Regions from separate parts of the Neobacillus sp. NPDC093182 genome, predicted to be linked through region 1. Evidence: predicted binding sites of a transcription regulator. Region 1 holds the regulator's gene; each other region holds the start of a gene.
What was found. Region 1 encodes Rex, which represses fermentation and respiration genes when NADH is low (regulators of the CRP and FNR family bind a similar motif). Its sites were predicted from a motif close to TTGTGAAATATTTCACAA; they were not measured.

Region 1 (4,639 bases):
GTTTTGCTAGCTACTTCAGCAACAAGCTTAGCACCCATGTTTTCAAAAGCGTCTTCTAATTCGATTTCCTTCGCGATTGTTACACCATCATTTGTAATAAGCGGTGAACCGAATTTCTTCTCAAGAACCACGTTACGTCCTTTTGGTCCAAGAGTTACTTTTACTGTATCTGCCAATGCGTCTACACCACGAAGCATTGCGCGGCGTGCATCTTCACTAAACTTAATTTCTTTAGCCATGTTCAAAAAACCTCCTCGTATTTTTTAAACTCAATATTGTTTTAAAAAATCCTTATTGTCCAACTACAGCAAGGATATCGTTTTCGCGTAAAATTAAATATTCGTTTCCTTCAAACTTCACTTCTGTACCAGAGTATTTTGAGAAGATAATACGATCGCCTACAGAAACTTCAAGAGCAACACGTTCGCCGCTTTCAAGCACTCGGCCTGTACCTACGGCAACAACTTTTCCTTCTTGAGGCTTTTCCTTAGCTGAGTCTGGTAACACGATACCGCTTGCAGTTTTTTCTTCTGATTCGACAAGCTCAATGACAATACGATCACCTAGTGGTCTTAACAAATCAAACAACCTCCTCAAATAGATATGTAATTCTGACTTATTAGCACTCTCTTAACTTGAGTGCTAACACAATTCTTATAATAATAAATGGAAAAAAATTTTGCAAGTATGAAGCAGCAATTTTTTATTATTTTTTGCAACCTTACAAGTATGTGATTTACACGTGGGAATATACATAGTTTTTCCGATAACCTTAAAAATTGAAACAACCTTGCTTTTATTAGTACAATGAAGAATAGGGTAAAATATTTTCATTAGCTGCTTAAAGGAGATTTATTAATTTGAAAAGGGAATATTGGATTATTTTAATTGTCTATATAGCCATGCAGTTATCAAGCCTAGTGGGAATTCCAGGACTGATGTTCCTATTTGGCTACTTAGGAATAAATCAAGGGCTCGTTGTCCCCTATTGGTTAATTTTCAGCTTCACCCTTGCTCTGGTTATTATTCTTTTCTTATTACGAAGAGAAATAAAGAAACCAGGGTTGAATGAAAGAGGCAGTTCCTTTGGCTTTGCTGCCATCTGGGCTGTATTTGGTGTCTTCCTAGCCTTATTTGCCCAAGCTCTCGCTGCGAATATTGAACGGCTGATCGGGGTTGAAATGGGCTCAGAAAACACACAGCAAATTCTCAACATCATTGAATCCTTTCCACTTGCCATCTTAGTCAGTTCAGTAATTGGCCCAATATTAGAGGAAATTGTTTTTCGAAAAATTATTTTCGGCACTCTCCATAAACGGTTTAACTTTTTCTTCTCAGCGTTAATCAGCTCGGTTATTTTCGCCTTAGCCCATATGGAACCGCATCATGTGCTTCTCTATTCTGCAATGGGCTTCACTTTTGCATTTCTCTATGTAAAAACAAAACATATCCTTGTACCGATTTTTGCCCATGTTGCGATGAATACATTAGTTGTCGTCATACAGTCCGTTTATAAAGATGACATTGATAAAATTATTCGTGAGGCAGAAGGTATTCAAAACTTTATCGGAGGCTTTCTATGAGACGATCACCCTTGTTTTCCGGAATCATTTATATTGTACTTGGCTGCTTATTTACTTATTTTGCAGTTGAAGATGTCACCCAAAACGGATGGGGGTTCTTCAGTTACCTGCTCGTTTTACTTGCCACCTTTGACTTCGGATCTGGTTTAAGAATGATTTTCTTTTACAATAGATATAAAGACAAAATAAAAAAGTAGGATCATTAAAAAGCCTTTTCACTTTACTTGTGAAAAGGTCTTTTTTGTTTTTATTCTTCTATTTCCTCTGTAGGGTAGTGCTTCAGGAAGTAAATAAGTGATTGTAATTCAACAGCCAAGTCGATATGATGAACGCGAATAGATGAAGGAACATTTAACCTTGCAGGCGTGAAATTCAATATCGCCTTAATATTAGATTGTACGAGTCGATCCGTAATCAGCTGAGCCACTGGTGCAGGTACGGTCAGGATGGCAACATGGATTTCATCATTGCTTAAAACCTTCTCGAGCTCATCCATATGAAACACAGGCACATCTCGGATCGTTGTTCCCATTTTGTTCGGATCAACATCAAAAGCACATTCAATTTTTGTATTATTATTTTTTAAAAAGTTATAGTTTAGAAAGGCGGTTCCAAGATTTCCTACACCAATTAACGCTACTTTTGTTAATTCATCTTGATCTAGTGTTTTCCGAAAGAACGTTAATAGGTAGTTGACATTGTAGCCATATCCCTTTTTCCCTAAGGCACCAAAATAAGAAAAATCCCGGCGAATCGTTGCCGAATCCACCTTCACTGCCTCACTTAATTCCGCAGACGAAACCCTCTGTTTACCGGAAGAATGCAGATTCTTTAAAAATCGATAATATAAGGGCAGCCGTTTTGCTGTCGCTTGTGGTATTTTCATTGTTTCATTACTCATATTCTCCCACCCCTCATAAATAGTTGTTCATTTATCTAACTTGTTCTGTTCGGTGGAAATCCCCATTTTTCCCGCCGGTTTTTTCAACCAGATAGGTTTTTCCAATGACCATACCTTTATCCACTGCTTTACACATATCATAAACAGTTAAAGCACAAGTGGACGCAGCTGTTAACGCTTCCATTTCAACACCTGTATTTCCTTTTGTTTTGACAGAAGCTGCAATATTTAATGTAAAAGCCGTATCATGTTCTTTTTCCCAGGAGAAGGATATATTTACCCCCGTCAAAGGTATAGGATGGCACATCGGGATTAAGTCCCAGGTTTTCTTTGCCCCCATCACGGCAGCAACTTGTGCTACTGCAAGAACATCGCCCTTTTTCATTTCATTATTTGTTATTTTTTCATATATTTCTTTACTAACCGTAATGCTGGAATGAGCAAGTGCCGTACGAGCACTTTCTGGCTTATCACTAACGTCCACCATTTTCGCTCTTCCTTCTTCGTTAAAATGAGTAAATTCAGACATAAACAATATCCTCCCACAAAATCATACTATATTTTTAACAATTTGTCTGTGAAACTTTGAACGAATGATGAAAAATTTACATTTCTTTCTTTCGAGATATTTTCTTATTTTCTCCAACACTAAGACACTTTATTGCCTGCATTGTTGGAATAAGGTACACTTATTTTAGTAATAGAGGTGAAAAGCAATGATATTATTACAAGTTAATCAACTAGCAAAATACTATGGTGCAGACCTAATTTTATCGAATATAAAACTAGAATTACAAACTCGGGACCGTGTTGCACTTGTCGGGCGAAACGGTGCAGGGAAATCGACATTATTAAAAATTATTGCTGGGCATTTGTCACATGATGGCGGAGAAATCATTAAGCCAAAGGGAGTAAGCATTGGTTATTTAGCCCAGAATACAGGACTAGAGTCGAATTTGTCGATCTGGGATGAAATGCTGACAGTTTTCGACGAACTGAGAAGTATGGAAGCAGCAATTCGACACCTCGAGGTTCAAATGTCAGATCCTGCTGCTATTGAGGACACTAGCAGATACGAGAGAATCCTAAATGAGTACGATCAGCTGCAAGTGAAATTTAAAGAGCAGGGCGGTTATCAGTATGAAGCAGATATTCGCTCCATCCTGCACGGATTGAATTTCCACGATAGTGCGGTCATGATCTCTTCCTTAAGCGGCGGACAGAAAACGCGCCTTGCCTTGGGGAAACTACTTTTAACCAAGCCAGATATTTTAATCCTGGACGAGCCTACCAACCATCTTGATATTGATACTTTATCTTGGCTCGAACAGTATTTACAAGGCTATGATGGGGCGATCTTAATTGTGTCCCATGACCGTTATTTTCTAGATAAAGTCGTAACGCAGGTTTATGAAGTTTCACGTAAGCAAATTCAAAAATTCATTGGAAACTATAGTGCATATCTAGACCAAAAAGCTGCCAATTATGAACGCGATTTAAAGCTATATGAGAAGCAGCAGCAGGAGGTTGCTAATCTTCAAGATTTTATCCAGCGCAACCTAGCCCGTGCGTCTACGACGAAACGAGCTCAGAGCCGGCGTAAAAAACTTGAGAAAATGGATTTGATGGACCGTCCATTAGGGGATGAGAAATCTGCCACCTTCTCCTTTGAAATTGAGAAACAAACCGGAAATGATGTACTGACAGTGGACTCCTTAGCAGTTGGTTATGATGGACAAAATGTATCTGAGAATATTTCGTTGCGGGCATATCGAGGTGAAAGCATTGCCTTAGTTGGTCCAAACGGAATTGGAAAGTCTACTCTTTTAAAAACCATCATCAAAAAACTGCCTGCACTAGCTGGCACTATTCAATATGGTGCAAATCTAGCAATTGGGTATTATGACCAGGAACAGGCAGAGTTGACCTCGAATAAGCGCGTTCTTAATGAACTTTGGGATGATTGGCCTTTAAAAAGTGAAAAAGAAATACGGACCGTCTTAGGTAACTTCCTGTTTTCAGGAGACGATGTATTAAAAATCGTTTCAACATTAAGCGGCGGTGAAAAAGCAAGATTGGCACTGGCCAAATTAATGCTGGAGAAGGCAAATGTTTTAATATTGGACGAGCCTACGAACCATCTAGATCTCGACAG
Region 2 (4,639 bases), on a different contig from region 1:
CAAGGGAATGGAAAAAGCAAAGTCATGTTTTTCTTCAAGGTGACCCTTTAGAAAATGTTTACTTCATTTATGATGGCAAAATCAAAATATACAAAAGTGATATTCACGGAAAAGAACAAATTGTCGCGATTATGAAAAAGGGCGAAATGTTTCCCCACGTCGGCTTCTTTAGAAAAGGCAGTTACCCTGCATACGCTGAAGTTCTTGAACCATCAACACTGATTGCAGTGCCTATTTCAAAATTCGAAGGTGTTCTCATTGAGTATCCTGAACTAAGTATTAAAGTATTTAAAGTACTAGGTGAAAAAATCGTCGATTTGCAAAACCGGCTCGAAGAACAAATTCTTAATAATACATATGAGCAAATAATCAAACTCCTCATCCGTCTTGGGCAAAAGCATGGAAAGGAATTAGAGGATGGAACGATTCTGCTTAAGTCTGAGTTTACCAATCGTGACTTGGCCAGTATGATCGGGACTACCCGCGAAACCATCAGCAGAACGCTGACAAAAATGAAAAAGGACGAACTAATCGAAGTAGATGATAATGGAAATATGCTCCTGGATATAGATGTCCTGCTTTTAGAAATTAACTTAATTTAAATAACCGCAGCGTTTAAATAGCTGCGGTTTTTCTATTGATTAAGCTTTTGATAACTAAAGCATATCCGCTATGTCTTCTTGTGCGGTACCAATTAATTTTAAGTTAAAAGTTTCCTGGAGAACCTGCAGGACACCTTCTGAGATAAATACAGGCGGCTTTGGTCCGATACGAATATCCTGTATTCCTAAGCTAAATAGTCCTAAAAGAATCGCCACAGCTTTTTGCTCGAACCAGGATAATACGATACTAACAGGAAGTTCATTCATTTCGCATCCAATTGCATCAGCCAATGCCATCGCAATCTTTACGGTAGATCCTGAGTTGTTACACTGCCCTAAATCGATATAACGAGGAATATTAGTTCCAGGAACCACACCATAATCAACATCGTTAAAACGGAACTTACCGCATGAGGTTGTCAAAATAACGGTTTCCTGCGGAAGAGAAGTTGCCAACTCACGATAATATTCTCCTCCTTTACCAGGCGCATCACAGCCCGCAATGACAAAGAACCGTTTAATTTTACCAGCCTTTACTGCTTCTATAACTTCTGGTGCTAAGCCAAGAACGGTTTCATGATGGAAACCTGTAAGCAAGGTTTCGTCTGAATGTATATCTGCTTCCGGAAGCTCAAGAGCTCTCTCGATTAGTGGTGAAAAATCATCATTGGTGATCTTTTGTACATTTTCAAGACCGGCCACTTTATAGCTGAACATTCTATCTGCGTATGTACCTTTGATTGGCATTACACAGTTGGTGGTTGCCAAAATGGCACCAGGAAACTTTTCAAAAAGACGTCGTTGGTCATACCATGCCTTTCCAATATTACCCTTTAAATGAGGATATTTCTTTAAAGCTGGGTACCCATGTGCTGGGAGCATTTCGGAATGTGTATAAATATTAATGCCTTTTCCTTCAGTCTGCTTTAGTAATTCCTCGAGTGCAAACAGGTTATGACCCGAAACCACAATCGATTTTCCTTCAATTTTGTTTTGGCTTACACGAATTGGCTCGGGAATGCCAAGACGCTTTGTATGGGCTTCATCAAGCATTTCCATCACACGGACAGTTGCCTGCCCCACCTTCATTGCCATTTCGATATGTTCTTGAACATTGAAATTAGAATTCGTTAATGTCATATAAAGAGCTTCTTGGGTAGTTGTATCAACAAATGAATCCGTATATCCTAGTTGATTAGCATGTGTCCGATAAGCCGCAATTCCTTTTAATCCGTAGATTATGGTATCCTGCAAGCTTGAAATGGTTTCATCTTTCCCACAAACACCCACGACTGTACAGCCTCCAACAGGAGTTTGTTCACACTGATTACAGAACATTTTGTTCCCTCACTTTCTCGTAAATTACTTTCTCATGATATAAATAATAGAAAATTTTTCATGTGACATTTATCACTAAAAATAAAGTTGTAATAAAAGGTTCATAATTTATCGCAAACGTATGATGCTGCACACACACCAGCCTAACGCATATGATATGGTGAGAAAATACGGAAAGTGAGGGAAAGTATGATGTCATCCATGCCTCCAAGTGACAATAATAACAATAAGAAGTATAAACCTGAGCAGTTTCGTGATTTTTTTAGAACGATGAATGACTTTATTCATGAAAAACCCGTGAAGGGATTTCTACAATCTATTGATGAATTTTTTAATAGTCCGTTTCCAAGTGGAGCTTTTCCTGTTGAGGTTCAGGAAACAGAGGACGAATATATTATTACTGCAGAGCTCCCAGGGGTTAAAAAGGAACAAATACGTCTCAATATCTTACCAAATCATGTGAGTATTTCCGTCGAAAATAAAGAAATGGAATCAAAGGAAGACCTAAACAATCACTTTTTCCAAAAAAGGGTTTCACAACAAAGACTCTCGCGGACCATCCCCTTACCTATGACCATTAATGAAAAATTGGTTAAGGCTTCCTATCGGGATGGATTACTAACCATTCGAATTCCACAAGTTAGAGGCAAAACAATAAATATAGAGGACTAAAGAGCGATACGAAAAAATCAAACAATAAATTTTTCGACAAATACCCAAAAAGAAAGACGGCTTTTGGCCGTCTTTCTACTGTTTTATGCTTTAAATATTCCTCCTAACCCTTTTACGAGTGAGGATACTTGGGTTACTGCACTGACTACCTGCCCCGCTGTATTCACCATCTTATTCACGTCGACTGTCCCGTCTTGTGATTTAAAAGAATTCATTAAAGATTGAATTCCCCCCGGCTGTTTTATCATTGCATTTGGTTTTGGATATGGGTTCATTACACTGTATCCGTTCATTTGCTGCATATACTGATTTGGCGGTATTTGCTCCTTAGGCTGCAGAGGATTTTGAAATAAAAATTGTGCATCTTTAGGAGGATAATGCCCCGTTGTATTGGGCATTTGCGTAAGCTTTCCACCAGACTGATAGCTCGAATCAAACGGTTGATATGACGGTTGATAGTTCTGCTGAAAGTAAGGGTTCTGTTGTTGATATGGATACCATTCCATGCTTTGTACTGCTTGGTACTGATATGGCTGATTACGAGGAACTGGTTGAAAATTGGGTGGATAATAACCTGGGTTCCTGTAATTCATTTGCCCCGAGTATCCATGATTTATATAATAGTTTGATCTATTTCTACCGTACATGGGCAAACATCTCCTCCGCATTTTCATTACTACACACTATGTAACAATGAAGAAAGGGGTGCATATTTTCAACAAGTTTTCAATGTCAAAATGCAGAGAAATTTGTCTAAAGTTTAAATATTTTAAAAACTAGGAATCCTTTTTTTTCATGTTACTATAAAAAAAAGATGAAGGAGGAATTACATATGGACATTCGCTCACTTAAAAGCAAATTTAATCAAAGTCGGGATTACAGCACTGATGATGTAAACGCATTAATGGATTTTGCTAAAAAGGCTTATATTCATAACGAGATTAATATTAAAGAATATTTCCTGCTTGTACGTGAGCTTGAAGCTCAGGGCGCCGTGATTCCTGACGATTATAAGAAAGACTCCCTCATCGAAAATTCATAATAAATAAAATTACAGCTAGACAAGCCTTATTAGAGATGCATTCCCTGCATCTCTTTTTATTTTTCTAATTCTTTCACGATTTCTAAGAGAAAATATTCAACCGTCCGATTAGCATTTAGAAATCTAGAACGGCTTGTTTTCGGGAAAAATGCCTGTATAGATAACTGATCAATATGGTCTAAAGTGGTATCGATTTGTTTAAGATGGAGATGTTTTTGCGGATTTTTTACTAACCAGTTTTTCATCAAAGTACCCCATTCTTGGGCAGCTTTCTTAACCTCGTCGGCAAATGGCTTAATCACTTCATGAAAATCATGGCTCGTCCCTTTCTCCCGGGCTTCCTCGTAATAATTCATAAATAAATGGTTATAGTTTAACAGCTTTTTGGTTAAATCCAGTATCTCTTCTGACATCGAGTATTATTCCTTTCGAATACAAAAAATAAAAAGCAGCTTTTTATAAAGCTACTCAATTTTGATCTTATTCATATTCTATCGGTAACCAAAAGCCCATTTCAAGTTTTAGTGCTTTTGTAACTGAATTGTTTTGTTCTGCATTTGTTTCATTTGATGCTGGATTTATTTTATCTAGTTCTTCTTCAAGCTTAGAGAGTCTTTGTACAGGTGCCGTTAATTTATTTAGCTCCTCATTATTCATTTGAATGCGAAGGTCCGAGAAAGATGCTTCCAGCACAATCTCCAATTCTTCTAATTGATCATGTATCTCTGTCAGCATAGAAAGCAGCTTTTCCTTTTCCGGCAATGACGAATTCATCAAATTAAGAACCTCCTCGCGATTATATATTAGGTACTATTCGCTTTCTTTTAAAGGCTTCCTCCCCCTCTGACAAAACTAGAAGAGATTCGCCAAAGAAAGTGCCAATTTGGCATTTATTCCCTTCCTATTCGACACTGCCTCATTTTCGCATGAAAAAATGAAAAATCGAACAAGCTAAAATTGGAGGTGTTGATAAATGTCCAAAAAG
Region 3 (4,639 bases), on a different contig from region 1:
TCCGCTGCGCAAGCCCCTCAACAATTGCCGTTTTCCCTACTCCCGGTTCACCAATTAATACAGGATTATTTTTGGTCTTTCTAGAAAGAATTCTAATGACATGACGTATTTCAGTGTCCCTGCCAATAACAGGGTCGAGTCTGCCTGCTTTCACTTCGGCTACAAGATCTCTTCCATATTTATTAAGCGCATCGTAAACGGCTTCTGGATTTTGTGATGTCACTCTCTGGTTCCCCCTTATTTCCTTTATTGCCGCTAAAATATACTCAGCAGTTTTTCCATTTGACTTAAGTATCTTTTGCATTTCAGAATCTTTTGCGTAGGAAGCAGCTAATAATATATGCTCTATTGAAATAAAGTCATCAGTAAACTTGGAAGCAAAATCCTCAGCACTAACAAAAAGCCGCTGCAGCTTGGATGTAATATATAACTTCCCTTGCTCAGCACCACTTCCTGTCACTTGTGGTTTTTTTTCAAGGACAGACTGCAATGCTCTTTCAACGCTTTCCGTACGGATATCTGCTTTCGTTAAAATCGCTTTTAATAAACTATCCTCTTGACGAAGTAGTGTTAAGAATAAATGGGGTTCATCTACCTCTTGATGATTACTTTTTACTGCTAAAGACTGGGCATCTAAAATACCCTTTTGAAGCCTCTCTGTCATTCGATTTAAATCCATCTTTTTCACCCCTTTGACCATTTTTGACCTATTTGATTTTATTATATACGAATATGTAATGAAATATAAAATAAAAGCCATCCTCGGGGATGACTTTTTCGAATGATTAAGGTTTATGCTGGTAAGTCCAAACACGTTCATCATTTGACGTTTCAGGAAACCTGTCTCCTGCTTTAAGCTTTATCTTCTTTGGATTATTGACGTTTGACTCTGTATCACCAATTTCTACATATACACCATTATTTGGTGCTTTTTGTCCAGATTTAAAATGACGACTTTGGCCCATTTTTTCTGTCCCTCCTTTTCCTGTACGATTTTATTATTTCCATTTGCTCTAGGGACATTTAAGGAATTATTATGTAATAAAATCAGCCTATGAGTGATGAGGATATATTTTGACGATTGTATGAACTTATGCCACAATTATTGATATATAAGCGTTGTTAACAATATAATTATAATATTATCTAGTAAATCAAACCTTGACTGTCATTTATTTAGGAAAGCAAATTAGCGATTGATTTCGCCCCTTTAAGGTGGTTATTCTTATGCAGTCAATAAAAGAAATACCTGTAAAGTTAACACAACTGTTTGATACCGTTCACCATATCAAGAAAATTGAAAAAGGCACTTTTCTATTCCAGGAAGGTTCAACTGCAAATGAATTATATATTATCCAAAGCGGAATCATTCAAATCAGCAAGATTATTCCAGATGGCCGGGAGCTTACATTAAGAATGTGTTCAAGTGGAGACTTTATTGGGGAACTGGATCTGTTTTCTCCTGCACCTAAGTATTTGTTAAGCGCCCGCGTGGCTGAAAGCGGCGAAGCAGCAGTTATTATGAAGGATGTTCTCGAGGAGAAGCTTGCAAAGAACCATGAACTGTCACTTGAATTCATGAAATGGATGAGCCAGCAGTATCGGAAAACCCAAACCAAATTTCGAGACTTGGTTCTTCATGGTAAGAAAGGTGCATTATATTCTACGCTCATTCGAATTACTAACAGCTACGGTATAAAAACCAACCAAGGAATTCTTATTGAATTACCGTTAACGAATCAAGAACTGGCTAATTTTTGCGGGACTTCACGTGAGGTAGTCAACCGATTGCTAAGTGATTTAAGAAAAGCTGGAATTATCTCTATTGATAAAGGCTCCATTACGATACATGACTTAGATTATCTAAAGAATGAAATTGATTGTGAAGACTGTTCTCCAGAGATCTGTAAAATAGACTAAATAAAATGATTTGTATAATCATCAGTGTGAAAAATATAGCTGAATTTATGATTTCGTAAATGCCAATCTTCATAGGGGATAGGGGTTTTCCATAAAAAATGATCGCTCTAATTATACTTGGCAGGAATGCGATGGCCAAGATCGAGCAGCCAAAAACTAAGCAGATGATAATCAATAACGTATGATATCCCCATGAGATCCATTTAAATTGAAGATTCATTTTCTCACGAATCATGGTTTTATTAATTGAAGTATAGTAAGCATTCATTGCAAAAAACGGAACCATTACTAGTCCGAACATGATAATCGAAGGCATTTTTAAAAGCGGAAATAGCAGAAATAATAAAGCAGGTACCAGATAAATGATCGTCCACTTTTTATAAAATTGAATTTTTTTCTTTTTAAATAACAGGAGCATGGGATAGGTGGCTAAGTATAGGAATATCCAGCCAATAAAAAATGGAATATGCTGCCACAAAAATCCTCCATCGATTACACCAAGCCAGAACGGGATAATGGTCATTGCCCACGCGCCATGTTGTTTCGGTAAGAATAACTTCATTTTTTCCACTCCTTCATTCCTCTGCTTTCCTTCACTATATAGCAGCCAAAAGAATAAAAAAGTGAAACACATCACAAATAGTGGAAATATAAACGAAGGCGGAACACCTTCTAACAATTTTGTCACTTTTATGTTTGAAATATAGAAATGCCCCAGATATCCATGGATAAAATGAATATGCTGGAGCATTGCAAGACGACCCTGATCTATTATTGAACAAACATATAAACCCCAATTTGAATTTTAGCGCAAATATGTATCTTCCACAGTGATAAAAGTAACATTTTTGACAATTTTATTAATTTTTTTCATCAATATTATGAACAAGTTTTATCAAATTATTTGAAATCTCCATCAGTGCTTTTTCCTCTGTAATAGGAAACACTGGAACCTCCAACCGCCCTCTAACTCCAACTATCAATTCTTTCTTCCAGACAATGACAGCCTTAATATTAGATAAATCGGAAATAAGTGAAAGATCGTTTTCATCTCTAATAATCACTAATTTGGGATAAGATTTCTTTTTATGGCCCTCAATTAAGATAATATCTGGGCAAAAGAAATCCACCAATTTTATTTGTTCTTCAAGAGTTAAAGCAGTTTCATCCGCTTGCAGGCATAACCTGCCTTCTCCTTCAACTAACGATGCAGCTGCTCCTGCGTTTATGTGCTTAGCCGAGTCCTTTTCAGAAAGAATGTCTGGCCGGCCTCCGTGCCCATGATGCTTGATGGTAACACTCTTAAAACCTTTATTTTTTAAGATTTTTATAAGTTTCAATATGATCGTGGTTTTACCGCTATTTTGGTATCCCACGATTTGAAAGATTATTGGCTTTACCAAGGCCACTCACTTCCTGCTTGGTCTTCAAGCAATAAAATATCAACCTCATCCCCTGCTTTAAAGCTCCTCGTTCCACCAGGCAGAATCATCAACGAATTAGCTCCAGAAAGACTCATAATAATATTGGATTTGTCTAAACCGCTGGGTGTTGCACTTAATCTCCCCTCTTTTATCGAAAAGGCACTGCGGACAAATCTTGTGAATGGGTTAGCCTTTGGAAAATCAACCTCAAGGACTGCTTTTTCCTTTCGCAGGTGCGGCATAGTGGAAAACAGCATTTTGCGAATGATTGGCCGTGCAAACAACTCAAAACCAACATAGCAGGCAGAAGGATTACCGGATAAACCAAATAGCAGTTTCCCGTGAAATTGAGCAACTGTCGTGACACTACCAGGCCTCATGGCAACTTTATTAAATAAAATTTCTGCACCTAGCTTTTCATATATGGCAGGTAAATAATCAAAATCGCCAACCGAAACGCCGCCCGTTGTAATAAGCAGGTCGACTTTATCCAGCGCAGTTTTTACTGCTGTAAAACATGTGTCAAAAACATCCGGAAGCTTGCCATAATATTGAACAATGGCTCCAGTTCTTTGGATTTGGGCCGCGATCATATGTGAATTACTATTTCGGATTTTACCAGGTACTAATTCTTCATCCACTTCGAGCAATTCTGTTCCAGTGGCAAACAAGCCAATGATCGGTTTTTTCGCAACAGGAACCTGGTGATAGCCAAAAGTAGCCAGCATCGCTTGAATCCCTGGGTTGATCAAGGTTCCCTTTTTCACTAGGACTTCACCCTTCTTGGCATCTTCGCCTCGATAGGAGACATTGTCACCCTGATTAAAGCTTCGCTTTATTGACATATATGGTATCCCATTTTTCTCATACGCTTTTGCGACTTCAAACATGACTACTGCGTCTGTTCCTTCAGGCATCATTGCCCCGGTCATAATTCGAACTGCTTCGTATTCTTTAATGATCTTAGAAGAAGTCATTCCCGCGCCAAGATGGTCGACTACTTTAAATTCTACTGTGTTATTTAAGGAAGCTTCTTTAGTATCTATAGACCGGACAGCGAATCCATCATAAGGTGCTCGATCAAAATGAGGGACATCGCTCGTAGCAACTAAGTCTTCTGATAAAAAACGGCCAAAACTTTCATCGATTGATATATATTCAGTTTTTCCATCTAACTGGTATTCCATTATTTTTTTAACTGCATCCCCAATCGGGATCGGTTTTCTTCTCTCTAACAATTCAATCAACTCCTGCAGGAAACATATCAAATTAAATAAAATCGTTTATTCATATAT

Region 2: hcp (hydroxylamine reductase) is a predicted target of Rex. The motif match lies at 2,001-2,018, and genes of this name have one in related genera.
Region 3: ACIQAA_RS13440 (YwiC-like family protein) is a predicted target of Rex. The motif match lies at 2,542-2,559, and genes of this name have one in related genera.

What each region holds. Positions count from the first base shown of each region.
Region 1 is NZ_JBIVOI010000021.1:114,082-118,720, forward strand. It holds gene groL (chaperonin GroEL) at 1-239, opposite strand, end outside; gene groES (co-chaperone GroES) at 292-579, opposite strand; gene ACIQAA_RS28515 (CPBP family intramembrane glutamic endopeptidase) at 861-1,583, shown strand; gene ACIQAA_RS28520 (YdiK family protein) at 1,580-1,780, shown strand; gene ACIQAA_RS28525 (redox-sensing transcriptional repressor Rex) at 1,831-2,484, opposite strand; gene moaC (cyclic pyranopterin monophosphate synthase MoaC) at 2,516-3,013, opposite strand; gene ACIQAA_RS28535 (ABC-F family ATP-binding cassette domain-containing protein) at 3,201-4,639, shown strand, end outside.
Region 2 is NZ_JBIVOI010000001.1:232,059-236,697, forward strand. It holds gene ACIQAA_RS01195 (Crp/Fnr family transcriptional regulator) at 1-602, shown strand, start outside; gene hcp (hydroxylamine reductase) at 657-1,940, opposite strand; gene ACIQAA_RS01205 (Hsp20/alpha crystallin family protein) at 2,130-2,612, shown strand; gene ACIQAA_RS01210 (YppG family protein) at 2,696-3,259, opposite strand; gene yppF (YppF family protein) at 3,445-3,654, shown strand; gene ACIQAA_RS01220 (DUF1798 family protein) at 3,711-4,067, opposite strand; gene ACIQAA_RS01225 (hypothetical protein) at 4,135-4,431, opposite strand.
Region 3 is NZ_JBIVOI010000006.1:228,661-233,299, reverse strand. It holds gene clpB (ATP-dependent chaperone ClpB) at 1-679, opposite strand, end outside; gene ACIQAA_RS13450 (YjzC family protein) at 786-965, opposite strand; gene ACIQAA_RS13445 (Crp/Fnr family transcriptional regulator) at 1,228-1,920, shown strand; gene ACIQAA_RS13440 (YwiC-like family protein) at 1,841-2,482, opposite strand; gene mobB (molybdopterin-guanine dinucleotide biosynthesis protein B) at 2,781-3,329, opposite strand; gene ACIQAA_RS13430 (molybdopterin molybdotransferase MoeA) at 3,317-4,582, opposite strand.